3 regions of the Chryseobacterium geocarposphaerae genome follow, and region 2 is predicted to be linked to each of the others. Evidence: riboswitches for the same ligand, from Rfam matches in the RefSeq annotation. Region 2 holds a riboswitch; each other region holds the start of a gene.

Region 1 (10,613 bases), 640 kb from region 2:
TCATACTGTCATTGTCAAAATAGAAATTCATTTCGCTGACAGGAGGGAAGTCGCTGTCTGCTCCCATGAAGCCGAATACTACAAATACTCCGATTAAACAAGATAAGGACATGAATGCGAAGATTCCACCTAAGATATAACGGAATACATTCCAAAGTCCACTTCCTGCGTTATTGATATAAGGTTTGTTCTCGTTATAGATTTCTCCGACCCTCTGAGTAGATTCGTTGGCAAATTGTACCAATTTATTAGACTCATTCTTAAGATTGTCGAAGTTCATAGGCTTTCCCTTCATTTTCAGGAAATCTGCTGCTGTCTCTGCTTTTGGTAATACCGCCCAAAGGATTACGTAAAGTAGGAAAACAAGGGTTGATGAAACGGCTGCTGTGAAAATCCCTAAGATGAAAATCCCTAACCAGATCGCTCTCATTGCTGTAATGTCCATTCCTACATAATGAGCCAAACCTGCACAAACACCTGCTATTTTTTGTCTTTCAGGGTCACGGAACAATTGTTTTTTATCCGTATATTCAGTTCCTGAAGAGTATGTTTTTTTTGTGTTTTTTTCAGAATAATAAGCTTCTTCCTGTTCTTCGATTTTTTCTGGAGATCCGATCTGAGCAATTACTTTTTCTACATCAGTATCATTAATTACTTCACGTTTTCCTAAAGAATCTCTGAAGATTTCTACCATTCTGATTTCTATGTCATGCATTACCTCATCAGCTTCCGAAGCATCCAGCGAGCTTCTCAGTGCATTCAGGTAATCGCTAAGCTTTATATATGCGTGTTCTTCTATGGTAAAAGAAAAACCTGCGAGTCCTATTGAGAGTGTCTTGTTCATAGCTTTGTTTTTTAATTTTTTTGAGTGATTTGGTTTACGGAATCTGTTAGTTCGTTCCAGGTATTTTGAAGTTCATCTAAAAATAATTTACCTTTTTCGGTGATCTGGTAATATTTTCTCGGAGGTCCTCCTGTAGATTCTTCCCATCTGTATGAAAGGAACTCGCCGTTTTTTAATCTTGTTAAAAGAGGGTAGAGTGTTCCTTCTACTACATCCAGTTTTCCTTTTTTCAGTTCATCTATTAGGTCGGAAACATACATTTCACGATGATTGATGAGACTTAAAATACAGAATTCCAGAATTCCTTTTCGCATTTGCGCTTTGGTATTTTCAGTATTCATCTTTAATAAGTTTTGTTAATTAGTTATATAATTTTCGAAGTTCGGAACCTAGCTAGTTGATCCTATTTCGATTTTACATTACAAAGATATGTAAATAAAATGGTATTATGCAATACAAAGTAGTGTAATTTTTTAATTTTATTATTTAAAATATTGATAATCAGTAAAATAAATTTTTGTTGATTTTCATCTTAGTTTTATTTAAGCCTTAAAATTTTCCAAAAATTTTAAATTTTCGTATTTTTAGGTCAGAAATTTTGATCGACATTTTATAAATGAATTCAAAATATGATCATGTAAATAACAATAAAGAATGAAAATACAGAAGGAGATTGATTTTATCCTGGCGGTAGATGCCCTGAAAAATGTACAAAGAAGAAACTATAATGCGGATGATACCAGAAGAGAAAATACGGCAGAACATTCCTGGCAAATAATTATTTTAGCTCAGATTCTTTTTCCTTACGCGAAAAACAGGGCAGATATTGATTTATTGAGAGTAATAAGAATGCTTTCCATTCATGATCTGGTAGAGATTGAAGCAGGAGATACATTTTTATTTGATGAAGCTGCTATGGTAGGGAAATTTGAAAGAGAAAAACTTTCTGCCCAAAAGATCTTCGGGATTTTAGATGAACCTTTGCGTACGGAATTCTTTAATTTGTGGCTTGAATTTGAGGAAGAAAAAACTCCGGATGCCATTTTTGCTTGTGCCATCGACAGAATCATGCCTTTCATCCTGAATTCCCATACTTCGGGAAAAAGCTGGACAGAAGCCGGAGTAACGGAAAAACAAATCAGAAATATGTTGGAGAATGCCATCGTAAGAGCTTCCGATGAAATGGGAGAGGCTTTCCATCATTTATTGAACCTTAGCCTTGAATCTGAAAAGGTGTTGAGGTAATTTGTAAAATAAGTTTTAGTCCACAATGAAGGAAGGTAAATAAAAAGTTTCGGCGGGCTTTGCCCGCCGAAACTCATAATAAACATGCTGAAAATATAGGGTTGCGGCGACCGCAGGTCGCCGCAACCTTTTTTATAATATTGAGATTGGTTTCTTAAATTCATCTATGGCTACAAAAGTAAAATCCCCTACAATAGCTCTTTCTCTTTCATAGGAATACATCTGTTCCGTATAGATTTCAACATTGACTTTCATACTTGTTTTTCCGACATGGGAAACTTTTCCGATTAGTTCTACGATCGTTCCTGCGGGAATAGATCTTTTAAAATCAATTTTATCACTGCTTACCGTTACCACACGTTTTCTTGCAAATCGTGTAGCTGCAATAAAAGCCACTTCATCCATGAGCTGCATCGCTGTACCTCCGAAAAGCGTATCGTAATGATTGGTTGTGTTAGGGAAAACTGCTTTGAAAATTCGGGTTTCTGATGCTTCAATTCTTTCTTCTGTAGTCATATTTCATTATTAAATTAAGGCGAAATGAAATAGATTAAAATAACAGAAGAATAGCAGGGACATAAAATATACCTGTTAAAATCCATCAGATCAATAAACTTCAGATCGCGAAAGTTTTTTGTTTAAAGAAAAAGGCAGGTCTCCTGACTTGTAACATCTCTATTTCCTTCCCATGCGGTAGCACAGTGGAATATTTTATAAAGACTTCAGTTACTTACAGTTGCGCGACAGTTCGTGATTTTCACACGATTCCCTATTAATCAGCAGCTAAGCAGAACCAATTTCTATGATGAATAAAGTCGTTAAACTTTTTCGAAGGCAAAAATAAGAATAATTAAGAGATTATTCCGGGTTTTTGTAAATAATCTGACTAATTGCCGCTCCCTGTTTGATAGACCAGAAGGTGACATAACGGTTTTCTCCGGAACCATTAATCATATATAAGAAGATATGATCCTGATCTAAAGCGGTGACTCCTACATTATCAAAATCCATCGTAGGCTGAAACAGGTTTTTTATGGCATCCCTTACAAAAACGGAGCCTCTTCCCGGTTGCTGTACACGGATAGACTTTATTTCAGTCATTCCTTCTGGAAGCTCTTTACCGATTCCCCAGGTTTTCTGTTTGTCAATTTTAATGATATTTCCTTCAGCATCTTTTTCCTGTTTCTTAATGTGAGCATAAGAAGGGTAAATGTCAATAATAACTTTGGTTCTTTGGTTTCCGGGTATTTTAGGATTGGTATCGTCTGTGAAAATTAAAGATTTCCCGTTTTTAGATTTAGAAGGGGTAAATTTAGGTAACTGGTCTACAAAAACAATACGGTTTTTATTTACCATCCCTTCCTTGGTAATGCTGTCGTATCTTACGAAAGGTTTGTCTGTATCATCTTTTTCAGGATATTTGATCCAGATCCATTCTGTTTCTCCCGGAGCAGGTTTTACATAGACAAACACATCACCGGTTTTCATACGGATTTTATCAACGATTTTCCGATAATCATCTTTATGAACACGCACCATTGCATAGCCTTCTTCTGCTTTTACCACTCCGAAAGGAACTTTATTCTGAGCCTTTACAGAAGCCAAAGAAAAAAGACTGAAAATAGATATATAAAATGCTTTGTTCAGAGAAATCATCTTGAAAATTTTTTGATAGTTCAAATATATAAATTAAATGTTTTTCGGGAGATAATTATAGCGTTGCAATTCTTTTAAATCTTTAATGGATTTTAAATGAGAATCGGAAAGCAGATAAATTTCATCCGAAATATCCAATACTTCCTGATATCGGTGATCTGAAATGATTATTCCTTTCTCTTTGGATTGCTCTTTGATGAGTTTTTGCACTTCGCTTGTCATTTTCGGAGAAAGTCCGTTGAAGGGCTCATCCAGTAAAATGAATTTTGACTCGGAGAAAATAATCAGTAAGGCTTCAACAATTTTCTTCTCACCTCCGGAAAGATTTCTTGAAGTCTCATTCAATAAGGGTTTTATTAAATCCAACTCAGTTAGCTTTTCTGAGTTTTCTTTATTGCAGAAAATTGGAATCAAATTTTTAATATTAATACCTTTTGGAAGGAAAAAATGTTGTGGCAAATAGGCAATCTTATTTTTTCTGTCCCACTGATTTTGGAGAACTTTATCATCAACTCTTATATATTGATGATCTCCTTTCATTGTTCCGAAAATTATTTTGAGTAAAGTAGATTTCCCGGAGCCATTTCTTCCTAAAATTCCTGCGATTTTCCCTGTTTCACAACCAAGATAAATGTCTCTTAAGATTGTCTTTCCGTTAAAAGATTTTATCAGACTGTCTATATGTAGTTTACTCATAAAATTGGCAACCTATATTTATAATTAGACTTACTATAACTGTAATCCCCCAAAGCAATAATCTTGAGAATCCGAAATTAGCATAAAAGTAATATTCATCTTTTAACCTTAATTCATATATCAAAAAATGGAACGCCGGTAAAAAGAGAAGAAAGCATAATCCGAAATTACCGGCCGTGAAACCAAGCTGTGTATTTATGAGCAAAGAAAATAGGACAGCAGGAATTAACAATTTAAAATAGAAAATCCATAAAATCTTTAGACTTTTGACCATTTTTGATTTTTATCATTCAAATATATAAATTAGATATTTCATAGAAACAATACTTTTTGCTTTGAAACTATTTACTTAAATTTTTCAAACTCTGATTCTCATCCGTTTCAAATTATTTATTTTGTTGTAAAAAACTTATTTTTGACCATAATTAATCATGAAGAAAAGTAAGTTCTCTAAATTACTTTTCATAACTCATAAACAATGAAAAATATATTTTCACTTTTGGCATTCATGCTTTCACTTGTAATAACAGCGCAAACAGCTCCTGCTATTCAATGGCAGAAAACCCTTGGAGGAAGCAATTGGGATCAGGGAACTTCAGTATGTCAAACTACAGATGGAGGCTCTGTTGTAGCGGGCTATTCTCCTTCAACGGACGGTAATGTGACAGGAAATCACGGAGGAGGTGATTATTGGGTAGTGAAATTGGATAACAGTGGAAATATTCAGTGGCAGAAATCATTAGGGGGAAGTGGTTATGATTATCCTTATTCTATACAGCAGTCTTCAGATGGAGGTTATATTGTTGCCGGAAGAACAGACTCAAATGACGGTGATGTCACCGGATATCACGGAAGTGTTTATTCTGATTTTTGGATTGTTAAGTTAGATATTAACGGAAATATTCAATGGGAAAAGGCAATTGGTGGAAATGGTGAGGATGTAGCATATTCAATCAAGCAAACTTCAGACGGAGGCTATATCGTGGCAGGTGAGTCATCTTCTACAGATGGGGATGCTGTTGGTCATTTGCCTTATAATAATACAGATCTCTGGATGGTAAAAATTAACAATACGGGTAATATTCAATGGCAAAAATCATTTGGTGGTTATAATTCAGAACTGGCTTTTGATGCCAAACAAACTTCTGATGGCGGATACATTGTTGCAGGAGCTACAGATTCTAACAGTGGCGATGTAACGCAACTCTATGGTGAATATGACTATTGGGTGTTAAAACTGGATAGTACAGGGAATTTACAATGGCAGAAAACATTCGGGGGAAGTGGTACCGATAATGCACAATCTGTAATACAAACATCAGACGGGGGATATATGGTTGCCGGACTTTCAAGGTCGGGGAATGGTCTTGTACATGATCACTACGGAAATTTATTTACTAATGATGCCTGGATCATCAAGCTGGACGGAAATGGCAATATTATATGGAAGAAATCTAAAGGAGGAACAGGTAATGATGTTGCTACTTTTATTAAAGAAATGTCGGATGGAGGATATGTATTTGCCGGATATTCTTCATCGGATGATGGAGATGCAGCAGGAAATCCTGCAGGTTCAGCAAACTTTTGGATTGTAAAAATTAATAATAACGGAAATGTAATCTGGCAAAAATCAATGGGTGGCAGTTTAGGTGATTTCGGACAGTCAATGAGCCAGACATCCGATGGAGGCTTTATCATGACGGGATATTCATATTCTAACGACGGTGATGTCTCTCTTCATTATGGAATTCCAACCTATCCGGATTTCTGGGTGGTTAAATTAGGACCTGAAGTTTTGTCAACGAATGAAACCGAATTCGAAAGATTTAGCATTTTTCCCAATCCTGTTGCTGACATTCTAAATATTTCAGGAATTACCTCCGACTCAAGTTTTGAAATTTACAATGCAGCCGGGCAAAAATTAACTGAAGGAAAAATTAAAAATAAAACAATAAATGTAAGCCATTTGCTAAAAGGAGTTTATTTTATTCAGATAAAAGACAAAGAAAATTCTATGAAATTAAAATTCATCAAAAAATAAAAAATAGAGCGTCAATTATGACGCTCTATTTTTATGTTGGATTTGATTTTTAATCGTTTCTAAGCTTGGCTTTCACATGATTATTTCGGATGGTGTTTCTAAGCCCTGAAATCTGATCCTTTTTGAAATATTTCTTCGGAACCATATTCATCACATGAGCAGTTTGGTAAATTAAAAACCATTCTTTGTTTTCCTTAACCTTATAAACGGTATCCCAGCCGAATTCTCCTTCAAAAGTCTCTCCTTTGTTCAGAACATTTTCATCAGTAAATGTATAAGAAATATTTTCCTGAATTTTCTTGTTGGAATAAAAAGCATTTTTTAAACGGAAATACGAACGGATAACAATAAAAACAAATACAAAAAGAAACCATATCGAAGCAGAGCTTAAAATATCTCTTTCTTCACTTTCTTCCATCAATTGCTTTACCACGAAAAAGATCAAAGCTAATAATGGAAAAACAAGAATCCTTGTTAATGAATTTTTCACATTGAACATCAGGAAATCTTTAAAAGTGATATGCGTATTTACCGTTATCATTTCTCATTAGATCCTTTCCAGTTCATCTGCGTCAATCGTCGTCTTGAAGGTTCCGTAATTCACAATTACCTTGTTTCTGGAGATCTTTTCAATCGTTCCTACGCTTGTACTTCCTGAAATACGTACTCGTTGCCCTACTTTCATCCAGAGTGCACGGTCGGTTTTGCGTTTTTCTTCCAGCTTTTCGTTGGTTTCGGCAATTTTTTCGATCACTTCTTCTTTCTTCAGCTGTTGCGTGATTTTTCTTTTCACCACCTGAAGTTTCTTGCTTTCATCCTTGTCTGTACCTAGTTTCCTGAATTTCTCCTGCTCCAGAAGCTTTACGAAATCCTTCACCACATCTTTTCTAGATTTCCCTTTCGTATAGCTGTCAATAAATGTTTCAATCTTATTTCCGAATTGTAGTTTACGGTGTTCTTCCTCATATAATTTCTGGAAATTGTACAACTTCTGCTGAAGCTGTTCATTCAGTTTTTGCAGGTTGTCACGTTTGTCTTCTACAGATTCTTTTCTTTCCGCAAGATCAGACTTTAATTTTTCAACTTCAAACTTTTCCTGCTGAAGCTTTACGATCGTTTTGTCCAGATTCACAATATCATGTTCTACTTTTTTCTTTGCAGAATGGATGATAAATCTTGGAATTTTATTCTTTTCCGCTACCTCAAAAGTAAATGAGCTTCCCGCTTGTCCTACTTCAAGTTTATACATCGGTTCCAGTGTTTCTTCATTAAACAGCATCGCTGCATTCTGAGCATTCGGAAGCTGCTCCACAACCAGTTTGATGTTGGTGTAGTGGGTTGTAATGATTGCAAAACTCTTTTTATCATAGAAGAATTCCAGAAAGCTTTCCGCTAAAGCGCCACCCAATTCAGGATCGGAGCCTGTTCCAAACTCGTCAATCAATAAAAGGGTATTGGCATCCGCTTCACGAATGATCCCCGACATTTTCTTCAGTCTTGATGAATACGTCGAAAGATGATTTTCAATGGATTGGTTATCCCCAATATCCGTCATGATCTTATCAAAGAAAAACATTTCGGATTTCGGGTGAGTCGGAACCAGAATTCCACTCTGGATCATCAATTGAAGCAGTCCTACAGTTTTTAAGGTAATAGATTTTCCTCCCGCATTCGGTCCGGAAATACAGATAATTCTGTTATGGTCCGTTAAAGTCAGGGTTTGAGGGAAAATGGTCTTATTTTCCGCTTTGTTTCTTAAAAATAACAAAGGATGGAAAGCTTCTCGTAATCGTAGGGTTTTATGACGGTTGATTTTCGGTAAAACTCCGTTGATGAGTTCAGCAAATTTAGCTTTAGCCCTTGTTAAATCAAGATCGAAAATATACTTCTGGTATCTCCAAAGCTGAGGTTGGAATTCCGCCAGCTCGGCTGTTAATTTCCTAAGGATTTTGTCGATTTCCTTTTTCTCTTCTTCCTCGCTTTCTTTAAGCTTAAAATGATGTTTTACTACAGAATCCGGCTGCATGTAGGTGATAGAACCCGTTTTTGAAAGTCCTAAAACTCTTCCCGCAACTCTTTTCTTATAGGCAGATTTTACCGCCAATACTCTCTGATCATCAATGATCGTTTCGCGAATATCATCCAAAAAGTCACTCTGTCCGTAGTTGAATAAAGCTTTATTGAAATTTTCCTGAATTGCTTTTTTGGCAACCTGTATTTCAGCTCTCAAAGCTTTTAAAATGGGTGAAGCTTCACTTTTTACTTCACCAAAACGGTTAAAAACTTTATCAACTTTATCAATAATTTCTTTTTTGAATTCCAACACAGAAACATTCTGAATTAAAGTAGGAAAGGTTTCCGGCATGGTTGGAAAAAACTTCTGCAGTTTCCCGATTTGTTCCGTGATGGTTTTGATTTTGATGAAAGCGCTGTTTTCCAGACGGTAATTTTCAATCAGCATGAGTTTCAACTCACTTTCAATATCTTCATATTCATCAAACGGAATCGCATTCGAACTCTCAAAACTTGATAAATATTCGGAAGTTTTTTTCAAAGAGAGTTCTGCCTCGTCTATTTCCATCGGACGAAGTTGAAGAATTTTTTCTCTTGTTTTCGGAGAATACGCAAAGGAAGAAATTTCCGCGAGCAATTGCGGAAATTCTAATTCGTTTAAATCTTCTTTATTTATATACACAATGCAAATTTAGTGAGAAAATGTGATTATTATGTATATTTGAGATATTTACAAAATTTATGATTGAAACAGAACGATTACAGTTAAAAGAAATCAACGAAAATCACGTTGAGGATATTTTTAAAATACGAAGTAATGAAGTCATCAATCAATATGTGCAGAGAAATTCTCCGAAAAATAATTATGATGCGCTTCAGTTTATTTTAACCATTAAAGAAAGAACTAAAGATAATCAATCATTTTATTGGGGTATTTCGTTTAAAGATCAGTCGAATTTAATTGGAACCATTTGCCTGTATAACTTTTCTGAAGATCGGAAAGTTGCTGAGGTCGGTTACGAACTATTGCCCGATTATCACAGACAGGGAATAATGTCAGAAGCCTTGAAAGCTGTAGTAGATTTTGCTTTTGATGATTTATATTTGCAGGAGATGGTTGCTATGACCAATAAATTCAATGAAAATTCTAAAGGTCTTCTTTTAAAATATGATTTTGTGTTGGAAGAGGGGAGGGAAGATGAGGGTTTTCCGGACAATTTGGTGTTTAGCTTGAAGAAATAAGACCCGTCTGTCATTCTGACGAAGGAAGAATCTAAATTTTTATTGTTAAATTTGGTGTCTGATGAGAGATTCTTCATTCCACTTTGTTTCATTCAGAATGACAAGCGGATAGATTTGAATTTTCAAATTAATTCATTCTCAAATTTTCAAATTAAAAAATGACCTGGACAGAAATATTAGCCCCAATAAAAAAAACAGAATACTTCAAAAATCTTTGGGAAAAGGTAAAACAAGAATACGCAACGACAAAAGTTTTTCCGCCAAAAAACCAGATTTTCAGAGCGTTGGAAATTACACCTTTTGAGGATATTGAAGTGGTGATTATCGGGCAGGATCCTTATCATAATGATTATCAGGCGAATGGTTTGTGTTTTTCTGTTTCTGAGCAGGTTGCCGCACCGCCATCTCTTAAAAATATTTTCATTGAGCTAAAAGATGATCTGGGCGTAGTAAGAACTTCAAAAGAACTTGATGATTGGGGAAAACAGGGCGTTTTATTATTAAATGCTACACTTACGGTTCGTGCCCATTCTCCGAATTCTCATAAAGATTTGGGCTGGGAAAAGTTTACGGATTTTATTATTAAAGAAATATCGGATAAAAAAGAAAATGTGGTTTTCGTATTGTGGGGTGCTTTTGCACAAAAAAAAGCCGAACTCATCGATCCGGCTAAACATTTTATTTTAAAGTCTGCGCATCCGTCTCCATTTTCCGTTCACAGAGGATTTTTCGGAAGCAAACCTTTTTCAAAAATTAATGAATATCTGGTTTCAAAAGGAAAGAAGCCTATTTCGTGGTAGGATTTTCTCCTGCTTTTTTGATGGTAATTCCGATTTTGTATTTTCCGTTGAGCGCTTTTGTTCCTTCTGCTGCTCC
Region 2 (10,613 bases):
ATCATAGTAAGGTTTCACTTGGATCCCTTCCAAATTGTCCTTGGTAAGAACGGAATAAATATCTTCTGTTTTAAGCTGTTTTTTTACTAGATTTTCCCAGGTTGTATTTGACATTGGTTATGGATTATTTTGTGAATTGTCAATCATCAATTTTGTTTTACGAGTGAATTATGAATTGACACATTCTGACATTCTTTTTATTAGATTTTTAGATTGAAAAATTGACAAGCAAAGCGAATTGTTCATTCACCATTCACTTCTTAAATTATTTTTTCGCAATATTCGTACTATCTACGACCAAAATAAAGATCTCTTCATTCGGTTTTTTCATAAAATAATTTTCTCTTGCGTATTTTTCTTTTTCAGATTTATTATTCATCAGTTTTTTATAAAACGCGTCATTTTTTTCGTATTCGGTTTTATAATATTGAAGCTGGTCTTCGTATTTGTTAATTTCCCCATTCAGTTCATTAATTACCAAAAACGAAGTTTTATCAAAGAAAATCATCCACACCAGAAACAAACAAATGGTAAGCGTATATTTATTCAAAACATATTTTTGAATAAGCTTAAAAGTTTCAGACTTAGGCTGGATGTCTTTAATAAGTTTGTTTTCTTTCATTTCTAATGTTTTCTCAACGAATTTTTAATAACAGTAGTTAAAAAATCAATCGCCACGGAATTTTGCTTCATATTCGGGATAATAAGATCTGCTTCATTTTTTGAAGGCTCAATAAATTCCTGGTGCATCGGTTTCAATGTTGTCTGATAACGGTGCAGTACTTCATTCAGGTCTCTTCCTCTTTCCTGAGTATCTCTCCTGATCCTTCTGATCAGTCTTTCATCAGAATCTGCATGAACAAATACTTTTAAATCAAATTCTTTTAGTAATTCTTTGTTCGTAAGTACCAAAATTCCTTCTACAACCAATACATTTTTAGGCTCTACAGTCACATGATCTCCGGTTCTTCCGTGTGTTACAAAACTATAGATTGGCTGTTCGATCGGCTCATTGTTTTTTAAAGCTTTCACATGTTTTATCAACAAATCAAAATCGATGGATTTAGGATGATCATAATTTAAAGCTTCTCTTTCCGTTAATGTAAGATTATGATTATCATGATAGTAATTATCCTGTGAAAGGATATTCATTCCTTCGATATCAAGCTGCTGAATGATCTTATCAACAACCGTAGTTTTGCCGGATCCTGTACCTCCTGCAATTCCTATTACAAGCATTCTTTTTTTGTTTCTTTATAGTTTTTACAAATATACTATTTTAGATGAATGCAAATAAAATAAATGAGAATCTAAAATTTCAAACAGATGAAAACTAATGCATAATTTTAAAGTTATCAGATATTAATAAGAATTAGCAATATTCAAAATTAAATATTCACCCCATGAATATTTTTCACCTCTGCCATCACAAACGTACTGTGTGTACTTCCGATAGAATCTACAGAGCCTAATTTATTAAAAACAAAATCCTGATAGTGCTTCATATCTCTTACCTGAACTTTCAGTAAAAAATCAAAATCTCCGGAAATATTATAGCATTCTGCGACTTCATCAATCTGTAAAATATCTTCAACAAATCGATTTCCGACAGAACGATCATGGATTTTCAGTTTTACCTGACAAAAAACGGTAAAACCACGATTCAATTTTTCCGCTTCCAGAATGGCAGCATAATGTTTAATATATCCTTCCTGCTCCAGTCTTTTCATCCGTTCAAAAACAGGGGAAGCAGATAGGTTTACTTCTTTCGCGAGCTCTTTTACGGTTAGTTTTGCATTTTTTTGAAGGATTCTCAGCAGTTGAAGATCCTTTTCATCCAGTCTTTCCACAGAATAATATTCTTTTTGGGGGTTCAATTCTCAAATTTACAGAATAATAATCTTTCAAATATACATAAATCGAAATAAAAATCTTATTTTAATCAATATATCCAATCAATATACTTTAATCAATATCTTTGAATCCTATTTTGTTCTTTAATATACTTCATCAAACGGAAAAGGTTTTACTTAAGGTAAATTAATAGGGAATCGTGTGAAAATCACGAGCTGTCGCGCAACTGTAAGTAACACATCAAAGTTTTTGTCCACGCATATCCACTGTGTAAACGGGAAGGATGACAATAACCGTTATAAGTCAGGAGACCTGCCTGTTCCGAATTGACAATGCTCTCGCGGTTGGAGTTTTTGGTTAGACAGATGATATTTTGGAAACGTATTGGGTTTAAAATTTTGATTTTTTAAACGCAAAGATTTTTTATGATGACTTCTTATTTTTTAAGGAGCAAAGAATTGCGACTTCTTCGCTGATGAAGCGTATGGATAAAACGTCCGCTCTTACAATCAATGAAATTGATTCTACTCTGCTCACTTAAGACGTCAAGAAAATTTAATTAAAACTTTGCATCAAAAAATAAAAATCTTATAATTCTTTTCATTAAAAAGAAAAATACGTCTTCACTATATCTTACCAATTCCCCAAAACTTTTCCCTGCAATAGCATTATGAAGCATCCGAAGAACTTTTAAAATCATTGTCTAATTTAAAAGTTGTAAGAAAATGCAAACACATCTTCTTGGCTATCCGCGTATTGGTAGCAACAGAGAACTCAAAAAAGCCTGTGAACAATATTGGGCAGGTAAAATCAATTTAGACGACCTTCTAGAGGTTGGAAAAACCATTACTCAAAGTAATTGGAAACTTCAGCAGGAAGCGGGAATTGACCTTATCCCATGTAATGATTTTTCGTATTACGATCAGGTTTTGGATATGACCTTAACGGTTGGAGCCATTCCTGAACGTTATCAGGAAATTGCTTTAAAAAAGCCCGAACTGGACGTTTATTTTGCAATGGCAAGAGGTTTCCAGAAAGACGGCTTAGATATTACCGCAATGGAAATGACGAAATGGTTTGATACGAATTATCATTATATCGTCCCTGAATTTCAGAAAAACCAGGAATTTAAATTATTCTCCAATAAAATCATCGAAGAATTCATTCGTGCGAAACAGACCGGATTCAATGCAAAACCTGTTATTATTGGTTTATTAACGTATTTACTGCTTGGAAAAGAGAAAGAAGAAGGTTTTGATAAGTTGGATTTAGCTCAAAACTTACTTCCTGTTTATATTCAGATCTTAAAGGAGCTGGAGGGTCACGGTGCGGAATACATTCAGTTTGATGAGCCATTTTTAGCATTAGATTTAACTGAAAAAGCAAAAGAAGTCTATCAGTTTGTGTATGCTGAAATCAAAAAACAGTTCCCTAAGCTTACATTTATTGTCGCAACTTATTTTGACGGCTTAAAAGACAATCTTTCACTCGCCACTTCCCTACCTGTCGATGTTTTACACATTGACCTGGTTCGTTGTCCAGAACAATTGGATGAAGTTTTGAATAATATTCCCAATACTTTAAGCCTTTCTTTGGGTGTTGTAGACGGCAGAAACATCTGGAAAAATGATTTTCAGCATTCTTTACAGTTCATTAAAAAAGCTGTTCAAAAAATTGGTTCGGAAAGGGTTTTCATCGCCCCGTCCTGTTCTTTGTTACACTCTCCTTTCGATCTGGATTCAGAGAAAAATGAAGAAACTTTATCTCCCGAAATCAAACAATGGATGGCTTTTGCGAAACAGAAAGTGTATGAAGTTGTCAATTTAAAGAAATTGGCTTCAGAAAACCCGGATTACAATACGTTGCAGATTTTAGCAGAAAATAAAAAAGCGATTGAAAACCGTAAAACATCTCCATTAATTCACAATCAAAAAGTAAAAGACCGTATTGATGTTACTACTGAAAGTGATGCCCGAAGAAACAATCCATTTAATGTTAGAAAAGAAGTACAACAGGAAGTACTGCAGCTTCCTTTATTTCCAACAACTACCATCGGTTCATTTCCACAGACAAAAGAGGTGAGAAACTGGCGTGCCAAATTCAAGAAAGGGGAACTGAATGCCGAACAATATGATATTTTGCTAAAACAGGAAACCGAAAGAACGATTCGTTGGCAGGAAGAAATCGGAATCGATGTGCTTGTTCACGGGGAATTCGAAAGAAACGATATGGTGGAATATTTCGGGGAACAATTGGCTGGGTTTGCGTTTACACAAAACGGTTGGGTTCAAAGTTATGGAAGCCGTTGTGTGAAACCTCCGGTGATTTTCGGAGATGTATACAGACCGAATCCAATGACTGTTTATTGGTCGGAATATGCTCAATCTTTAACTAAAAAATGGGTAAAAGGAATGCTAACTGGACCTGTAACGATTCTTCAATGGTCTTTTGTACGTGATGACCAACCTCGTTCACTGACCTGCAAACAGATCGCTTTAGCAATTCGAGATGAAGTCAATGATCTGGAAAAAGCAGGAATCAGGATTATCCAGATTGATGAACCTGCGATTCGTGAAGGACTTCCATTAAGAACATCCGACTGGCAGAATTATCTGAAATGGGCAGTTGAAGCGTTCAGAATTTCAGCAAGCGGCGTGGAAGATGCAACACAAATTCATACCCATATGTGTTATTCTGAATTTAATGATATTATCCAAAATATTGCTGATATGGATGCCGATGTGATTACGATAGAATGTTCCAGAAGCCAGATGGAATTATTAAATGCTTTTGCAGATTTCAAATATCCTAATGAAATCGGACCGGGAGTTTATGATATTCACTCACCAAGAGTTCCGTCTAAAGAGGAAATGGTTGAACTGTTGAAAAAAGCACAAACTGTTATTCCTGTGCAACAACTTTGGGTTAATCCTGATTGCGGCTTGAAAACCCGTCATTGGGATGAAACAGAAAAGGCTTTGATTGCGATGGTGGAGGCTTCTAGGGAAGCTAGTAAGGAGTTTGCTTTGGAGACGTTTTGATTTTTTTATTGATATTTATTTTTCAGGAGCCTTTTGGGCTCCTGTTCTAGTAATTTTTACTATATTCGAAAAACTTCAAACTTTCTTAATTACAATAGAATGAGACTTTTATTCTTGTTTCTTTTAATATCAACATCATTATCTGCACAATTAAATAATGATTTAAAAAATCAAATAAAGTTTAAAAGCTATAGGTATTTGGATAGTATTGATGTTTATTCTAAAAAATACCCAATAAACTTATTGAAGGTTCTGGATCAATTAGAAATAAAAACAATAAAACTATTGGTTCAATAGGATTCTCCATTGAAATCACCTCAAATAAAAACAATAAAATAGTTCGCGTTTTAAAATCTGAATCAACTCATTACGAAAAGTATGATGGAAAGCCTCAAAAAAGCATTATTACTGAAATTACAATATATTTTGATAATTTTCAAATTCCTTATTTAGCGAAATATATATCCAAAATATATATTTCTGGATCACTGGTAACAAGTAAAAATAAACTCTTTAATCTAAAAGAAGATAATTCAGAAAGTTCAGAGTTTAAAAGCATTGAAGCATTATTAGAAGATACAAAAAAACATATTAAATAAAATTGTTTTACATTAATAATGAATAACTTATAGAATTTCCAATTAATTTCCTTAATTTTGCACCCCGAAAATAAGGGATAGAAGATATGAAAAAAATTGGCGAGCACAGAAAACTTTTGGGAGTTGATCAGAATGTAACTTTAAAAGAGCTGAAAACCATCTACAGAAATGCGATGAAAGATACGCATCCTGATAAATTCATCAACGATGAAGCCGGACAACTGGAAGCTGAGGAAAAAAGTAAATCTGTGATTGAAGCTTACCATTTTTTAGTAAGTATCAATCCGGAAACGCAGGAAAAATACAAAGAAGAATATACAGAAACGATTACCAAATCCAATATCCAGGATTTTTATCTGGAAAAATCGATTCTTACCGTTCTTCACCTGAATGGAGTGTCATACGAATACATGGGTGTTCCGAAAAACACCTATATTAAGATGATCAATTCAGATTCACCAAGCCGTTTTGCAAGAAGACATATCTATGGAAATTTTGTTTTCAGAAAAGCGGGTGAAGTTATGCAGGACTAATTCTGAACAATCAACAGTATAGAATGAAAAACCGTACCTCAATGAGATACGGTTTTTCTTTATCTTTTTTAGAACGTTTACATTCCGTTCAGATACGTTTTTATGGTTTCTAATACTCCAAACCGGTCGTTGGAACAGGCTTCAAACCTGGCTACTTCTTTTACCGAAGGATGGGCATTTTCCATAGCGTAGGAATAATGAGCATTCTTAAGCATTTCAATATCGTTCAGATAGTCACCGAAAGCCATTGTCTGCTCCGGAAGGATATTTAAAGATTTCTGCAGCTTTTCAATGGCATTACCTTTGTTGGTGTGCTTATTCATAATATCCAGCCAGTTTTTCCCCGAAACTACGACTACTAAATCTTCATCTTCAAAATTTTTCAAAGCCGGGTATAGAAATTCTTCAGCACTTACCGGATGATAGACTGCAATTTTAAAAACCGAATCATCAACTTCCAATGTAAGGTCTTCTTTTTTCTGATTCTGAATGTAATATTTAGAAAAATACTCTACGAATACCTCATCGGAACTTTCATAATACGAGTTTTCTTTGGCACTTAAAACCGCTCTTGCTTCGGGAATTGCTCTTATTGTACGAATAATATCGGCAATGGATTCCTGGCTGAACTTATCAGCAAAAATCTCTTCATTTTTATACACTACATAACCGCCGTTTTCAGCAATAAAACCTATTTCACTTTGGATCTCTCCAAAATATTTGGTAATTCCCGACATCTGTCTCCCGCTTGCAGGAACGAAAAGAATATCGCGTTTCTTCAGTTCTTCATATACCGCTGGAAAATCCGGACTTACTTCGTATTTTGAATTCAGAAATGTCCCGTCCATATCGGTTACAATCAGCTTTATATCCTTCATAAAATTCTTTTTCTTCTTCTTTATTTCTCAAACCTTATACAAATATAGACTTTAAAATCTTAAAGATAGGTTCAGTCTTTATTATCATTAGGTTATTAATTTTAATTTTTTTTAATATGAAATTCCTAATCAATCAGATAATTAAATTCTTTTCTGTATTGTGAAGGACTTTTCCCGGTGTATTCTTTAAATGTTTTATTAAAGTAACTGAAATTATTAAAGCCGGATTCAAAACAGACGTCAGTAATGCTTAAAGGCTGTTCTGCAAGTAGTTTTAATGAATGGGTAATCCTGTATTCATTCACAAACTGGGTAAATGTTTTGTTGGTGATCTTTTTAAAATACCGGCAAAAAGAAGGTACTTTCATATTCGCAAGATCAGAAATCTGCTCCAGACTAATCTGTTCTTTAAAATGGTCTTTCACGAAATTGAAAATATGGTTAATTCTCTCATTGTCTTCCACCTGGGTCTGAAGGTAATATTTTCCGGCATTTAAAATTCTGTATTCATTGGTAGAAGCCAGTTCTTCCAGGATTTTCAGGAACCTCATCAGTTTATCCAGCGAAGAGGACTCGTGCATTTCTACAATCTTCTGCCCTATTTCTTTTTTAATATTTTCAGAAAATACAATCCCTGCTTTTGCCTTTTCCAGCAGAACTGCAATTTTCTGCATTTCGGGTAAAGTCCAGATTTCTTCTCCTAAAAAATCGGGTTTAAACTGGATTACCATTTCATAATCATTATTGGTATTTTCATTGGTCATTCCGCAGTGCGGAAGATTGCTCCCCATTAAAACCAGATCACCGTCTGAAAAATAAGAAATATTACTCCCGATTTGCCTCTTTCCCGAACCACCACACACGAAAATAAGCTCAATTTCAGGATGATAATGCCAAATATGAGACTTAATATTTTCGTTTTTCAGAAATTTTAAACTCGTAAAACTGCTTCCTATATTAGGTTTTACGGCTTCAAAGGCGGGATGGGAATGCTTCATAACACTCGGGATAAAATTCATACACAAAATTAACAAATAATATTCAAATAATTAATTTAAAGGTTAAAATAGTACATAAATATGAAAATTGTATGGTAGAATGGCATTGCTAGCTCATCTAAATTTGCAGTATTAACAAATGAAAAAATAAATAGTATGAAAAAAGTATTTAGATCAGCTTTATTAATAGGTTTTTTATCTATTTCAGCAAGTATGATGAGTAAAGACAGGGACTTTTCACTTTCATTTGGAAAAACAGAAGCAGAAACTGTAAGATTTGAAGTATCCAATGCAAAAAATGTATCTGTAGTTATTTACAACGACACTTATGGTGAATTGTTTTCTGAAGATTTAGATTCGGATAAGAACGTTATCAAGTCTTACAATTTTAAAGACCTTGATGCAGGAATTTATTATTTACTGTTAGAATCTGACCGAAAAATAGAAAAATATAAAATTAAGGTAAGCGCAGACAAAAAGGTTATCATTGATAAAAAACCTGTTGCGGAAATTATCAAGCCGGAATTTCAGGTAGACGGAAATAAAGTAAAACTGGTTCTATCTGAGTTAAAAAATACAGCAAAAATTTCTGTATCTGACTTGTCCGGTAATGTATATTATAACTCTACAAAACCGGCAATTGACGGTAAACTGGAAATTACTTTCGATTTAAACCCGAAAACTGCGGATAACTACATCATCAGTGTGGAAGAAAACGGAAAAGTGTTTAATAAAACAATCAGTCTGAAGTAAAAAAACTTCTGATAAATATTTTTATATAGTTTAATTTCAAAGTCAGATTTTCCCTGAAAATATCATCGAAAATCTGGCTTTTTTTCTTTTTGAGAATGCCGTTTTCTATTATTTGTTATCCTTTTGATTTAATTTAGTCCCAAAGCATGCAAAATAAAATGTAAGCATTTTTCTGCGGATAATATCATATCTCTATTCAATCTTTACGGACATTTAAATCCATTTTTACTAAATTATATTGACAAAAAACCGTATCATTTCTGATACGGTTTTTAAGTTAATTAAGGTTGTTATATTTTTAGTCTACGTGCTTCGGAGTAAACCCGTCTTCACTTAGTTCTCTGTGTACATAGTCAGCTTTCATTTCAGCTTCATAGTCTACTTTTTCATGTTTACCCATTCTTCTTAGAATAGAGTCAAATAAAGAGTAAACTACCGGTACAATGATCAGTGTAAGGAATAATGACGATGTCAAACCACCGATGATTACCCAAGCCAATCCGTTGTTCATCTCCGCTCCTGCTCCTTTTGCAATCGCAATCGGGATCATACCGAAGATCATCGCAATCGTAGTCATCAGGATCGGACGAAGACGTGCGTGGTTTGCCTGGATCAAAGCATCATGAGTATTGAATCCTGCTGCTTTTCTCATATTGGCAAAGTCGACAATCATAATCGCGTTCTTCGCTACCAAACCAATCAACATGATCATCCCCAACATCGTAAAGATATTCAGCGAGTTTCCGGTGATGGCCAAAATTACCATTACCCCGATCAATGCCAATGGAATTGAGAACAATACCACAAACGGATATACGAAAGAATCATATAATGAAACCATTACCAAATAAACCAATACGATAGCTGCTAATAATGCAATTCCCAACGTACCGAAACCTTCAGTCTGGTTTTCCATATCTCCACTCCAAATGTAAGTCACACCGGCAGGTTTTGTTTTCTCATTATCCATAAACATTGCAGCCCATTCGTTTGCAACATCACCTACAGGACGACCTACTACTTTAGATTTTACTTTTACAGAAGGAGCTTTATCTCTACGTTCCAACAAACTTGGTCCGGAACCCATTTTTACTTCTGCAAACTGGCTTAATCTAATCTGCTCTCCCTGAGGATTCGTAAACATTAAGTTTCTTACATCTTCAATCGACTTTCTGTTCGCATCCCCAAAACGGATATTGATATCGTATTCATATTCTCCCGCTCTGAATTTTCCGTCTGTATTTCCACTGAATGCAGTCTGCATCGTTTGTCCTACACTGGAAAGATTTAAGCCTAAAGAAGCCATTTTATCTCTGTCAATATTCACCTGAACCTCCGGATTTCCAGAATCCGTTGATAATTCTGCATCTACTGATCCCGGAACTTTTTTAAGCAATTCAAGAATTCTGTTCGCTTCCTTGTTTGCAGTTTCGTTATCCTGAGCGGTTACTACAAGTTCAATCGGTGCATTATCTGCTCCCATTAATCCGATTGGCGCTGTTTTAAATTCAACTCCCGTAAATTTCTCTTCTAATGCTCTTTTGATTCTTGCAGATTTGATATCCGTACTCTCATTACGAAGAGACTTGTCTACCAAGATTACCTGAATTTCCGATTGATACAAAGTAGCCTGAGCTCCACCAAAACCTGATGACTGCTGACCAACTGTTGTAATCATATCTACAACGTCCTTATCATTTCTAAGGTATTTTTCAACCGCTAATGTTACCTGGTTCGTTTTCTCTACCGAAGCATCTTTTGGTAATTCCATCTGAACAAGGAACTGTCCTCTGTCCATTTTAGGGAAGAATTCACCTCCGATAAATCCTCCTCCAAGTAAACCCATCGTGGTAACAATAAGCAATACGAAAGTAAAGAATACGGTTAACACTCTTCTCCAAGTATTTTTAAGGCACCATTCTAAGATATTACTGATCCAGTGTGTAAATTTCTCCAG
Region 3 (10,613 bases), 740 kb from region 2:
TGACACACGCTTCTATTCCTGCTGAAAAACGTGCTGAATTGGGAATTACGGATGATTTAGTTCGTTTAAGTGTTGGAATTGAAGATGCGGAAGATCTTATTGCAGATTTGGAAAAAGCTTTTTCTTAATTTTTAAAGTAGCACCTTGTCATTCTGAACGTAGTGAAGAATCTATACGTTTACTTCCATCAGAATGACAAGGTATTGAAAATATTTAAAATAAAACATCATGAGAAAGATTCAGATTATATTGTTATTGATTTTAGGTCAGATTGCATACGCTCAGGTAAAAAATTCTGATGAATTGTATAAAACAGCAAAAAAGTTAGATAGTCTGATATTTGATGTCGGATTCAATAGATGTGATCTTTCTCATTATGATGCTATCGTGAGTGATGATCTTGAATTTTACCACGATAAAGGTGGAATCACTGCCGGAAAGGAGGCTTTTATAGCTTCTATTAAGAATAATATATGTGGTGGACCTAACAAGGTAAAACGGGAGCTGGTTCCGAACAGTATGAAAGTGTATCCTTTGTATAGCAATAACACGTTGTATGCTTTTATCCAGGAAGGAGAACATGATTTTGCTGAACTTTATCAGGGAAAATGGAATAAAGGAAGCCGGGCTAAATTTACCATTCTCTGGATTTTGGACGGAAAGAACTGGAAAATGAAACGCGTGCTGAGCTACGATCATCATTTATAATTAATATGAAAAACACCAGAAAAGCTACAATTCAGGATTTGCAACAATTGGCTGAATTGTTTGACCAGTACAGGATTTTTTACCATAAAGATTCGGATATCCCGGCAGCTAAAAATTTTTTAACTGAAAGAATTCAAACCAAAGATTCTGAAATTTTTGTTGCTGAAAGTGAAGGGATGTTAGTTGGCTTTGTCCAGCTATATCCATTGTTTTCATCAACAAGAATGAAACGGTATTGGCTGCTGAATGATTTATATGTCGATGAAAATTATCGTGGCAAAGGCTTTTCAAAAGAATTGATAGACAATGCTAAAGAGCTTGCAAAATTAACTGATGCTGCGGGGATTCTTCTTGAAACAGGAAAAACCAATGATATCGGAAATAAACTATACCCATCTTGCGGATTCGAAATTTATGATGAGGTGAATTTCTACGAATGGACAAATAAGTAATATAAATGTCAAATGTCAATCGTTAATTTTGGCTGCTTATAACTCATAATTAATAACTTATAACTAAAAAATGACTGATTTTCAAAAATACGTACAAAGATATTTAGACAATATTCCATCCGAAGACTGGTTGGGAGAATTAAAAAAATCGGGAGAAAAAACAGTTGAAATTTTTTCAAATCTTACGGAGGAGCAATCGCTTTTTGCTTATGCAGACGGAAAATGGACTCTGAAAGAGTTGCTTTTGCATTTATCAGATACAGAAAGAGTTTTTCAATACAGAATTTTAGCATTCTCAAGAGGTGATAAAAATGAATTACCGGGTTTTGATGAAGAATTGTATGCCGATCAGTCTTTTGCTAATGGAAGAAGCTTGGAGTCTTTACTGGAAGAATATAAAACTGTTAGAAAATCTTCACAAATTTTACTGGAAACATTGGATCCGTCAGTTCTAAATAATATAGGAACGGCTAACGGAAATCAGATTTCCGTAGAAACCATCGGTAAACTGATTATCGGACACAATTACCATCACCTGAATATTATTGAGGAAAGATATTTGCCTAATTTGTGATGCAAAAATTAAACTTAATTTTTATCAATAGGAACGGGCTTTAGCCCGTTTCCAATTTTAATACAATCAATATGGCTTTAGCCAAACTAAGAAAGAATTTTATATTTTTGGCAAAACAACACAAATGCCATTTATTAAAATTTATATTCATGTCGTTTTCTCGACAAAAAATAGAATACCTTATTTCAATACTTCAGAATTAAAAATAAAAGTTTGGAAACATATTAAAGAAAATGCGACTGAAAAAGGAATTTTTCTAGATATTGTTAATGGTTATTCGGATCATTGTCACTGTTTAATTTCTCTCAGCTCAAATCAAAATATTGAAAAAGTTGTTCAATTATTGAAAGGAGAATCTTCGCATTGGATAAATAAAAATCAATTGACGAAAGAAAAATTTGCTTGGCAGGATGAATATTTTGCAGTTTCTGTTTCTGAATCTATGGTTGAATCAGTTAGGCAGTATATTAAAAATCAAGAAACCCATCATAGTAAGAAACCATTTACAGAGGAGTATCAGGAATTTATTGAGAAATATAATTTTAAATAGGTTTTGGCTAAAGCCAAATTTGATTTTATGATTTTTTGTAAAATGGACTAAAGTCCATTCCTATTGAATACATACCATGATTTCAAATGGATTTTGCACAAAGATTTGTAAATTTACGACTGGAAAAATCAAGAAGAAGAAGTTTTAACCTGTTTGTTCAAGATTAAATACATATTGCTGGCTTTAGTCAACTTAAAACTTAATTATTAATGGAAAACATCATAGAAATATTAAGATCCGGTGGAACAATCCTTTACCCAACAGATACAATTTGGGGAATAGGTTGTGATGCCACGAATATAGAAGCGGTCAACAAGATTTTTGACATCAAAAAGCGTGAAAAGAATAAATCCATGATTATTTTGGTGGAATCTGAAAAGAGATTGCAGGAATTGGTAGATGTTCCCGAAATGGCTTGGGAAATTATTGACTTGAGTGAAAAACCGGTAACAATCGTTTATGAAAATCCACGTGGTTTACCTAAGGAATTACTGGCTGAAGATGGAAGCATAGGAATTCGTTTGGTGAAGAATGATTTTTGTAAGAAATTAATTACCAAATTAAATAAACCGTTGGTTTCAACCTCTGCCAACTTCAGTGGTGATAAAAGCCCATTGAAATTTTCAGATATTTCTCCGGAAATCATCAGTCTTGTGGATTATGCGGTGGAAGAAGAAAGAGAGAAAGTTTCAAAATATTCCGGTTCTTCGGTAATAAAAATCTGGAGCGATAATAGGATAAAAGTTTTGAGAGAATAAAAAAAACGCTGTTTAACAGCGTTTTTTTATTGGATTATTTGAAATATTTCTGGTAGATTTCGTCATTTTCTGAATAGAATTTCAGCGCAAATTCCTTGTTATTAGTTACTTTAATATAAGAAAGGTCTGCCGAAGAATTGTCATCATACTGTTTTCCGCTTATAAACTCATCGTTAACGTCCAAAGTGTAGGAAAAGCTATCGGGATCATAGCTAGAATTTCCTTTTATATTCTTTACCGTTTTATTTTTGGGTTTTATGGAAATACTGACTGTATCATCCTTTTGTAGGATAACTTCAGATAGGGTATCAAATTGTACAATATTAATCTGACCGTTTTTTTCGTAACGTACCCTAACTACAGAATCCAGGTTTCCTTTCTCTTTAAGATAAGAAATAATAAATGCCTGATATGCAATTCCGTCGCTTCCAAACCAGCCTACTACGTCATAATAGGGCTTCTCCGCGACTTCAAGCTTTTTATTATAGAAATCTTTAAGAAGGCTGTACATAGGCTCTGTTCGGAAATAAAACCTGTCGATTTCATCTATCCTGTCCTGTGTCTGCAGTGATGCATTTCTGTGAATAATCGGTGTAAGATTTGTACTGTTTTGATCAGATTGTGTTCCTGTTATTTTACTTGTTTTTGGGTCAACCTCATAAACAAAAGTATCGGGACTGTAGCTCACATCTTTTCCCTTGATGATCTGCACTTTGCTGTTTTTTACAGGGATAAAAGAAATTTTTGTATTCCCGTTTTTCAATTTTTCTGCGTAGCAGTCGGAATAGAATTCTATTAAGTGTTCATTTCCTTCGGTGGTATAAAGAACTCTTATTGTAGCATCTGCACGTCTGTCGTTATCATTATGCTCATCAGTAACCATCATTACATTATATTTTACTCCCGAATTGTCGGTAAAATCGATAAAATCTGTATAATGAACATTTTTAGCCTGAGAGGAAAGAATCGAAAAAGAATACAGCAAAATAAGTAAGAATAGTTTTTTCATGGCCTTAGGTATTAGTAATTGTATAAAGTTAAGTAAAATTTATAAACGATTTTGTAATTGCTAAAAGATTAATCTAATTGTTATCTTTGCAAAAAATTTCATTTTAATATCTGAAATCCTATATCCTTAATAATGACAATCAATTTAAATCAAAATCAAAATTTAAAGCTTTTCAAAATAATTTCTGAGGTTGCAGACAGAAATAACCAGTCTGTATATGTTGTTGGAGGTTATGTCCGGGATTTACTGATGAAAAGAAAAGCTTCAACGGATATTGATTTTGTGACAGAACAAAGCGGTATTGAACTCGCTCAGAATGTAGGAAAGGAAATTGATCCTAAAATGAAAGTTTCTGTTTTTAAAACCTACGGAACGGCAATGATCAAATATAAAGATCTTGAGCTGGAATTTGTAGGAGCAAGAAAGGAAAGCTATACTGAAAACAGCCGTAAACCGGAAGTGGAAGGAGGGACTATTGAAGACGATCAGAAGAGAAGAGATTTCACGGTGAACGCAATGGCGATTTCCTTAAATAAAGACAATTTCGGAGCACTGATAGATCCTTTTAACGGAATTAATGATTTAGAAAAAGGGATTTTAAGAACTCCCTTAGAACCTGCTCAAACCTATTCTGATGATCCTTTGAGAATGATGAGGGCGATTCGTTTTGCATCAACATTACAGTTTCATATTGAAGAGAAATCTTTGGAAGCCATTAAGCAGGAAGCAGAAAGGATCAAGATTGTTTCTATGGAAAGAATTATGGTTGAGTTCAACAAAATCATGCTTTCCCAAAAGCCTTCCACTGGATTAAAATTAATGGAGCAAACGGGCTTAATGAAATTAATTATTCCTGAATTGATAGATCTGAAAGGAGTAGAAGAAGTGGAAGGACAGACTCATAAAGATAATTTTTATCATACGTTAGAAGTTGTTGATAACATTTCTGAAAATACAGATAATCTGTGGCTGCGTTGGTCGGCATTGCTTCATGATATAGGAAAAGCTCCGACCAAAAAATTCGTTGAAGGAACAGGCTGGACTTTCCACGGACATGAGTTTTTAGGTTCAAAAATGGTGAAAACGTTATTTCAGAGACTGAAATTGCCTTTAGGACCTGATATGAAGTATGTTCAGAAAATGGTAAAACTATCATCGCGCCCGATCGCATTAATTACAGATGATGCTTCAGATTCTGCCCTGAGAAGATTATTGTTTGATGCCGGAGAAGATCTTGAAGATTTATTCACACTTTGTAAAGCCGATATCACTACAAAAAATTCTAAAAAACAGGAGAAATTCAAGAAAAATTTTGAATATGTTGCGGTGAAGATCAAAGAAGTGGAGGAAAAAGATCAGGTGAGAAATTTCCAGCCGCCTATTTCAGGGGAAGAAATTATGGAAATGTTTAATCTGAAACCCGGTCGCGAAATCGGTATTTTAAAGGAAAAAGTAAAAGAAGCCATTCTTGAAGGCGAAATCGGGAATGACAGTGAAGAGGCCCGCAATTTTGTAATTGCTGAAGCAGAGAAGCTGGGATTGACTTTAGCCTAAAAATAAGTTTTGAAATAAATTATAAAGCAAAGGATTTTATTAATCTGTTACTTTTTTATTATACAAACAAAATCCGGGCGGTTTCGAAGAAACCGCCCGGACAACATAATATAAAAATAAAAAGTTTGTTATTCGCTTAGTGAGCGGAATATTAATTTTTATAGAAACCGTTTGTTCCGATTCCTGTATTAAAAGACTTAATTAGAGATCCGTTACTTGCACTGTAAACATATACTTTGCTGTCTGCTGTGAAACTTGCATCAGAAGTATAAATTCTGCCGTCAATTACATTGAAACCATACAGATAGCCAGGTGCAGTTAAAAGTGGAGCAGTTGGAGCTGTAGTGGAGTTGATGTCCATCGAATAAATTTTGTTGGTACTGTTTACAAAATAGAATTTATTAGATTCTATTTTTAATCTCTGTACTTTAGGAATTCCTGTAAGTGTAGTGGTCGTAAAAGCCCCTGAAGCTGAATTGATTTTATAGATATAAGAATTGGTGTTGTCTGAAGCCAGAGCATAAGCATCACCATTATAAGAAACCAGGTCTCTGATAATTCCGTTGCTTGGTAAGGTAACTGTTTTGTCAACTGTATTTGTAGAAGGCTTTACGATGGTAACAGTATATCCTGTCGGCAATTCATTATAATTGGCATCATAGGTAATTCCGTCTGTTTGTACAACGATATTTCCATTGGCTTCCACTACTTTTTCTGCAGCTCTGCTAAAGCTAATGCTTTTTACAAAAGAATTATTGTCTGTGCTGTAAACATTCAGTTTAATAGAATTGCTAAAGTTGTTGTTGGTAACATAATACTGATTTCCCGAAAAAGCAATATATCTTGCGCCATCCAGATTAGATGTTACGGTTGCCTGTTTTTTGAAAGTATATCTGTTAACGATATCTATTTTATTCGGAACGTTTGATACCAAATAAGCGTAATCTCCGTTGAAGCCTATTGTCTGTAAAACATTTCCTAAAACCTCTCCGTTATTGTTAGCAGAATAAATTTTATTTCCTACAGTGGACAGGTCATTACTTGTAAAAGAAACTTCGGCAGTCGGAGTAGTGAAGCCTCCTTCATTACTGATGAAGATTCCTTCCTGATAAGCGCCTTTTGGTTGTGTTTCGATAATCTCATCATCACTGCTACAAGCTATGTTGAAAAGAAATGTTGATACTAAAGCCAGAGGTAAAATTTTTCTGATATTCATTATATAATTATTTATTTAAAAATTAATAGTAAGGTTAATGCTGTAATGTCTTTGTGGCATATAATAATATGCGGTCGATTGATAAACCTGATTGAAAATATTATTCACTTTAAATCCTAAAGTGTAGTTCTTCAAAACTGTTCCGGAAACTCCTGCATTCATCACAAAATAAGGATCAATAGCGGCGCTTCTTTTTTCATCGGTATCTGTATAGGTAAGTCCGTTGAACATTCCCTGAACATATACTCTTAAGAATTGATACTGATAATCAATATTTCCAAAGAATTTATGAAGCGGAACATACATTTGCTGTTTATGCGTTTCCATATTGACGGACTTGCTGTAAGAATATCCCAGGTTTCCTTTCAGGGCATGATTGCCAAACTTTTTCGCATATTCAATCTGAGATTCCAGACCATAAGATTCCACTTCATCGGTATTCACAGGAGAATGATTTCCCAGTGAAGACGGAAGCCACTGTATCATATCGTAGATTTTCATATAGTACGGAGTTACAGATAATTTTATATCTGAAATTTTAAACTGATTTCTTAATTCAAACTGATAAGACGTTTCAGGCTTCAAATTTTCATTTCCTCCGGGGTACCAGTACAAATCATTAAATGTTGGATATCTGAAATTTCTGGAGATATTAAGGCTGGTCTCATACCATTTCAGAGCCTTCCAGTTTCCTGAAAGAGAAAATAAAACAGGTGAACTAATGTTTTCAACAAAATCTTTTTTTATTCCACCTTCAAAACGAAGATCTTTAGTAGCAAAATAACGGACTAACCCTGAAACGGAGCCGATATTTCTGCTGACTTTTTTGATCCCTGACTGATAGCCTTCACCGTCATTTACCTGAAACTCTGTGATGAGATTTAAGTTCCATTTGGATGAAAGAAAATAATTAAGATCATTTTTTAAGATATAATTTTTTCCTGTTCCGCCACTGGATTTTGGTTGGTCGATATTATTGAAATATTGAAAGTTTTCCTCTGTATAAGCCGCTTTAAAGGCATTGGTAAATCTGGAAGTATTCCAGTCCCAGGCAATCAGGCTTCGGATATTTTGAGTCTCATATTTTGTTTTGGTCTGAATATCTGCAAAAAAAACAGGGTAGTGCTGATTTCCGTTAAAAAACTCCGAGATCCAGGAAATTTGATGATGAGGTGCAATTTTATAAGCAACGGCAATATTGATATTTGAGTTATTATATTGTCCGTTTCTGTTCCTGTAATTTACTTCTTCAACTTCATAATCATTTTGGCTGATTGAATAATTTCCGGAAACTTTAAAGCTTAATTTATCATTACTAAAAGAAACCCTTGCAAAGTTATTATACGTATCAAAAGATCCTGCTTCAGAAAATAATGAGGCATGAATCCCTTTATTAAAATCCAAAATGTTGTTTAAGTGTATGCTTCCTCCAATGGCACCGCTTCCATATATTACACTTCCGCCGCCTGCCTTAATATCCATTTGTTCAAACCCGGATAAAGAAATATTGTTGATATCTCCTTGTCCTAAAAACATAGAGTTTATGTTGATTCCGTTCCATACAAAAGCAGTCTGTTGCGCTGTTGTTCCCCTGAATGAAGGCGAAGAAACCGCACCTCGGCCATTTTCTTTAATATAAACGGGAGACTGAAAACGTAATGTTTCGGAAAGATTGGTAGAATTTTTTTCGACGTCTTCAGCTTTAAGGGTATTGACTTTATGGAAAAGTTTTACCTTATTCATCTGGCTGTCGAAGACATAAATAGTATCAATCGTTTTCTCTTGTGCAAAAAGAAAACAACCGTAAGACGCAAAAAGCAGTACTAAAGATCTTTTAATATCCATTTTCTTTTACTTTTCCTCCGAAAGCAATGTTTATTTGATTATATTTTGGCAGGTCTCCTGACTTTCGCTTTCTACACCTTCCCGTTTTCACAGTGGTTTCTCGTAGAAATTTTCTAATGCGATCTACAGTTGCGGGGACAGTTTAGGATTTTCACCCAATTCCCTTTTCATTCCAAATAATTGGAAACCAAAATTTTTGCAAAGATAAACTTATTCATCAAAAATGCAAAAAAGATGAAAAGCTATAAAAATCGAAGATAAAAATATTCACAATGAATTCCCCTCCTTTGGAGAGGTGGCGAAAATTCAAAGAATTTTCGACGGGGTGGTTCTGTAGTACGGGTTTTTCTTTTCATAGTCACAATTTCCTAGCCCTGATTGCAGTGGAAATCCTTTTTGAAAAAAAAGATTGTAACGGAAAGCAGGAAATAGCTCCAAATTAGAAGTAATGTGAAGGAATTAGCTGTTCAAAAAAATGTTTAAAAGGCCTATAAATAAGTTCCGTCAAAAGAAAAAGGAAGAAGATCTTTTATAGAATGTACTTTGATGGTTTCTTCGTTTAAATTGGCAAAATAAAGTTCAATATTTTCATTTTGCTTGGTTTCATATTCTATGATACTTTGTCGGCATGATCCGCAAGGTGGAATAGGTGGGTTGTTTTCAGAAAATTCTTTAGGACCTCCTACAATAAAGATTTTTTTAATTTTTTCATTAGGAAAATTTGCGGCAACCCAGTAAAGCGTTGTTCTTTCCGCACAAAGCCCCGAAGGAAACGCTGCGTTTTCCTGATTGCTTCCCGAAAAGATATCTCCATTCTCCAAAAGTATGGCACATCCCACAAAAAAATCCGAATAAGGAGCATAAGCTTTCTCTCTTGCCGACTTGGCTTTTTCAAAAAGCGCCTGTTCGATTTCACTCAGCTCATTGCTGTTTTTGAAATGCTCATAACCAATATGTATATCTTTTCTCATGTCTTCTTTAAAAAAGGGGGATAAAATTAATCCTTTTTCGTAACGTAGGCAATACATTTTTACTAGACTAAATTTGTAATTTTAAAACTTAAAAAATAAACAATGTTATATTCACCAATACAATTTAGAAATGTGGAATTGAAGAATCGTTGGGTAATGTCTCCAATGTGTATGTATTCTTGCGAAAACGGATTGGCTAATGATTTTCATTTTGTGCATTACGGAAGTCGTGCACAAGGAGGAACAGGACTTATTATGGTGGAAGCAACCGGAGTAGAACCTCGGGGAAGAATTACGAATCACTGTATGGGAATCTGGAATGATGAGCAGGCCGAAAAACTTCAGAAAATCGTTGATTTTGTGCATCAGAATTCTGAAAGTAAAATAGGAATCCAGCTTGCTCATGCAGGGAGAAAAGGCTCTACCTGGAATAATATTCAGATTCCGGTGGAAGAAGGTTGGGAAACCGTAGCTCCAAGTCCTATTCCTTATCATCCTACTGAAAGAATTCCTCATGTTTTGACAGTGGATGAAATTAAAGAACAGGTTCAGAATTTTAAAAATGCGGCAAGAAGAGCTGTGAAAGCAGGTTTTGACATTGTTGAAATTCATGGGGCTCATGGATATTTAGTCCACCAGTTCTTATCACCACTTTCTAATATCAGAACAGATGAATATGGGGGAAGCTTTGAAAACAGGGTTCGGTTTTTACTTGAAATTGTAGAAGCCGTAAATGAGGAATTAAATGAAAATGTAGCTCTTTTTGTCAGAATTTCAGGAACAGAATATGCTGAAAACGGCTGGAATATTGAAGATAGTGTAGAGTTGGCAAAAATCCTAAAATCGTATAGTGTAGATCTGATTGATGTTTCCAGTGGGGGAAATATTCACGGAGCAAAAATTACTGTTTTTGATGGTTATCAGGTTCCCTTGTCTTCTGAAGTTAAAAACAAAGCGGAAGTAAAAACAGGAGCAG

The links. Region 2 has a riboswitch for cobalamin ahead of metE (5-methyltetrahydropteroyltriglutamate--homocysteine S-methyltransferase). Riboswitches for the same ligand answer to the same signal wherever they lie in the genome.
Region 1: it holds a riboswitch for cobalamin, as region 2 does, so the genes downstream of both, CLV73_RS07915 (acyl-CoA thioesterase) here and metE (5-methyltetrahydropteroyltriglutamate--homocysteine S-methyltransferase) in region 2, are expected to answer to the same signal.
Region 3: it holds a riboswitch for cobalamin, as region 2 does, so the genes downstream of both, CLV73_RS08390 (TonB-dependent receptor plug domain-containing protein) here and metE (5-methyltetrahydropteroyltriglutamate--homocysteine S-methyltransferase) in region 2, are expected to answer to the same signal.

The regions. Positions count from the first base shown of each region.
Region 1 is NZ_PGFD01000001.1:1,781,212-1,791,824, reverse strand. It holds gene CLV73_RS07930 (PspC domain-containing protein) at 1-844, opposite strand, end outside; gene CLV73_RS07925 (PadR family transcriptional regulator) at 856-1,185, opposite strand; gene CLV73_RS07920 (HD domain-containing protein) at 1,499-2,089, shown strand; gene CLV73_RS07915 (acyl-CoA thioesterase) at 2,222-2,605, opposite strand; cobalamin riboswitch at 2,722-2,902, opposite strand; gene CLV73_RS07910 (hypothetical protein) at 2,948-3,745, opposite strand; gene CLV73_RS07905 (ATP-binding cassette domain-containing protein) at 3,779-4,441, opposite strand; gene CLV73_RS07895 (T9SS type A sorting domain-containing protein) at 4,920-6,482, shown strand; gene CLV73_RS07890 (YcxB family protein) at 6,532-7,023, opposite strand; gene CLV73_RS07885 (endonuclease MutS2) at 7,030-9,177, opposite strand; gene CLV73_RS07880 (GNAT family N-acetyltransferase) at 9,237-9,737, shown strand; gene CLV73_RS07875 (uracil-DNA glycosylase) at 9,896-10,537, shown strand; gene CLV73_RS07870 (hypothetical protein) at 10,524-10,613, opposite strand, start outside.
Region 2 is NZ_PGFD01000001.1:1,142,793-1,153,405, forward strand. It holds gene CLV73_RS05110 (methylmalonyl-CoA mutase family protein) at 1-114, opposite strand, end outside; gene CLV73_RS05115 (FtsB family cell division protein) at 266-622, opposite strand; gene udk (uridine kinase) at 625-1,239, opposite strand; gene CLV73_RS05125 (Lrp/AsnC family transcriptional regulator) at 1,389-1,850, opposite strand; cobalamin riboswitch at 2,005-2,188, shown strand; gene metE (5-methyltetrahydropteroyltriglutamate--homocysteine S-methyltransferase) at 2,580-4,895, shown strand; gene CLV73_RS05135 (KTSC domain-containing protein) at 5,581-6,027, shown strand; gene CLV73_RS05140 (Cof-type HAD-IIB family hydrolase) at 6,105-6,905, opposite strand; gene CLV73_RS05145 (AraC family transcriptional regulator) at 7,031-7,924, opposite strand; gene CLV73_RS05150 (hypothetical protein) at 8,060-8,656, shown strand; gene CLV73_RS05155 (efflux RND transporter permease subunit) at 8,955-10,613, opposite strand, start outside.
Region 3 is NZ_PGFD01000001.1:1,885,707-1,896,319, reverse strand. It holds gene CLV73_RS08435 (cystathionine gamma-synthase) at 1-128, shown strand, start outside; gene CLV73_RS08430 (nuclear transport factor 2 family protein) at 229-708, shown strand; gene CLV73_RS08425 (GNAT family N-acetyltransferase) at 714-1,160, shown strand; gene CLV73_RS08420 (DinB family protein) at 1,231-1,734, shown strand; gene tnpA (IS200/IS605 family transposase) at 1,859-2,284, shown strand; gene CLV73_RS08410 (L-threonylcarbamoyladenylate synthase) at 2,494-3,042, shown strand; gene CLV73_RS08405 (hypothetical protein) at 3,077-4,051, opposite strand; gene CLV73_RS08400 (CCA tRNA nucleotidyltransferase) at 4,184-5,605, shown strand; gene CLV73_RS08395 (hypothetical protein) at 5,757-6,821, opposite strand; gene CLV73_RS08390 (TonB-dependent receptor plug domain-containing protein) at 6,837-8,666, opposite strand; cobalamin riboswitch at 8,697-8,873, opposite strand; gene CLV73_RS18905 (hypothetical protein) at 8,939-9,109, shown strand; gene cdd (cytidine deaminase) at 9,155-9,637, opposite strand; gene namA (NADPH dehydrogenase NamA) at 9,740-10,613, shown strand, end outside.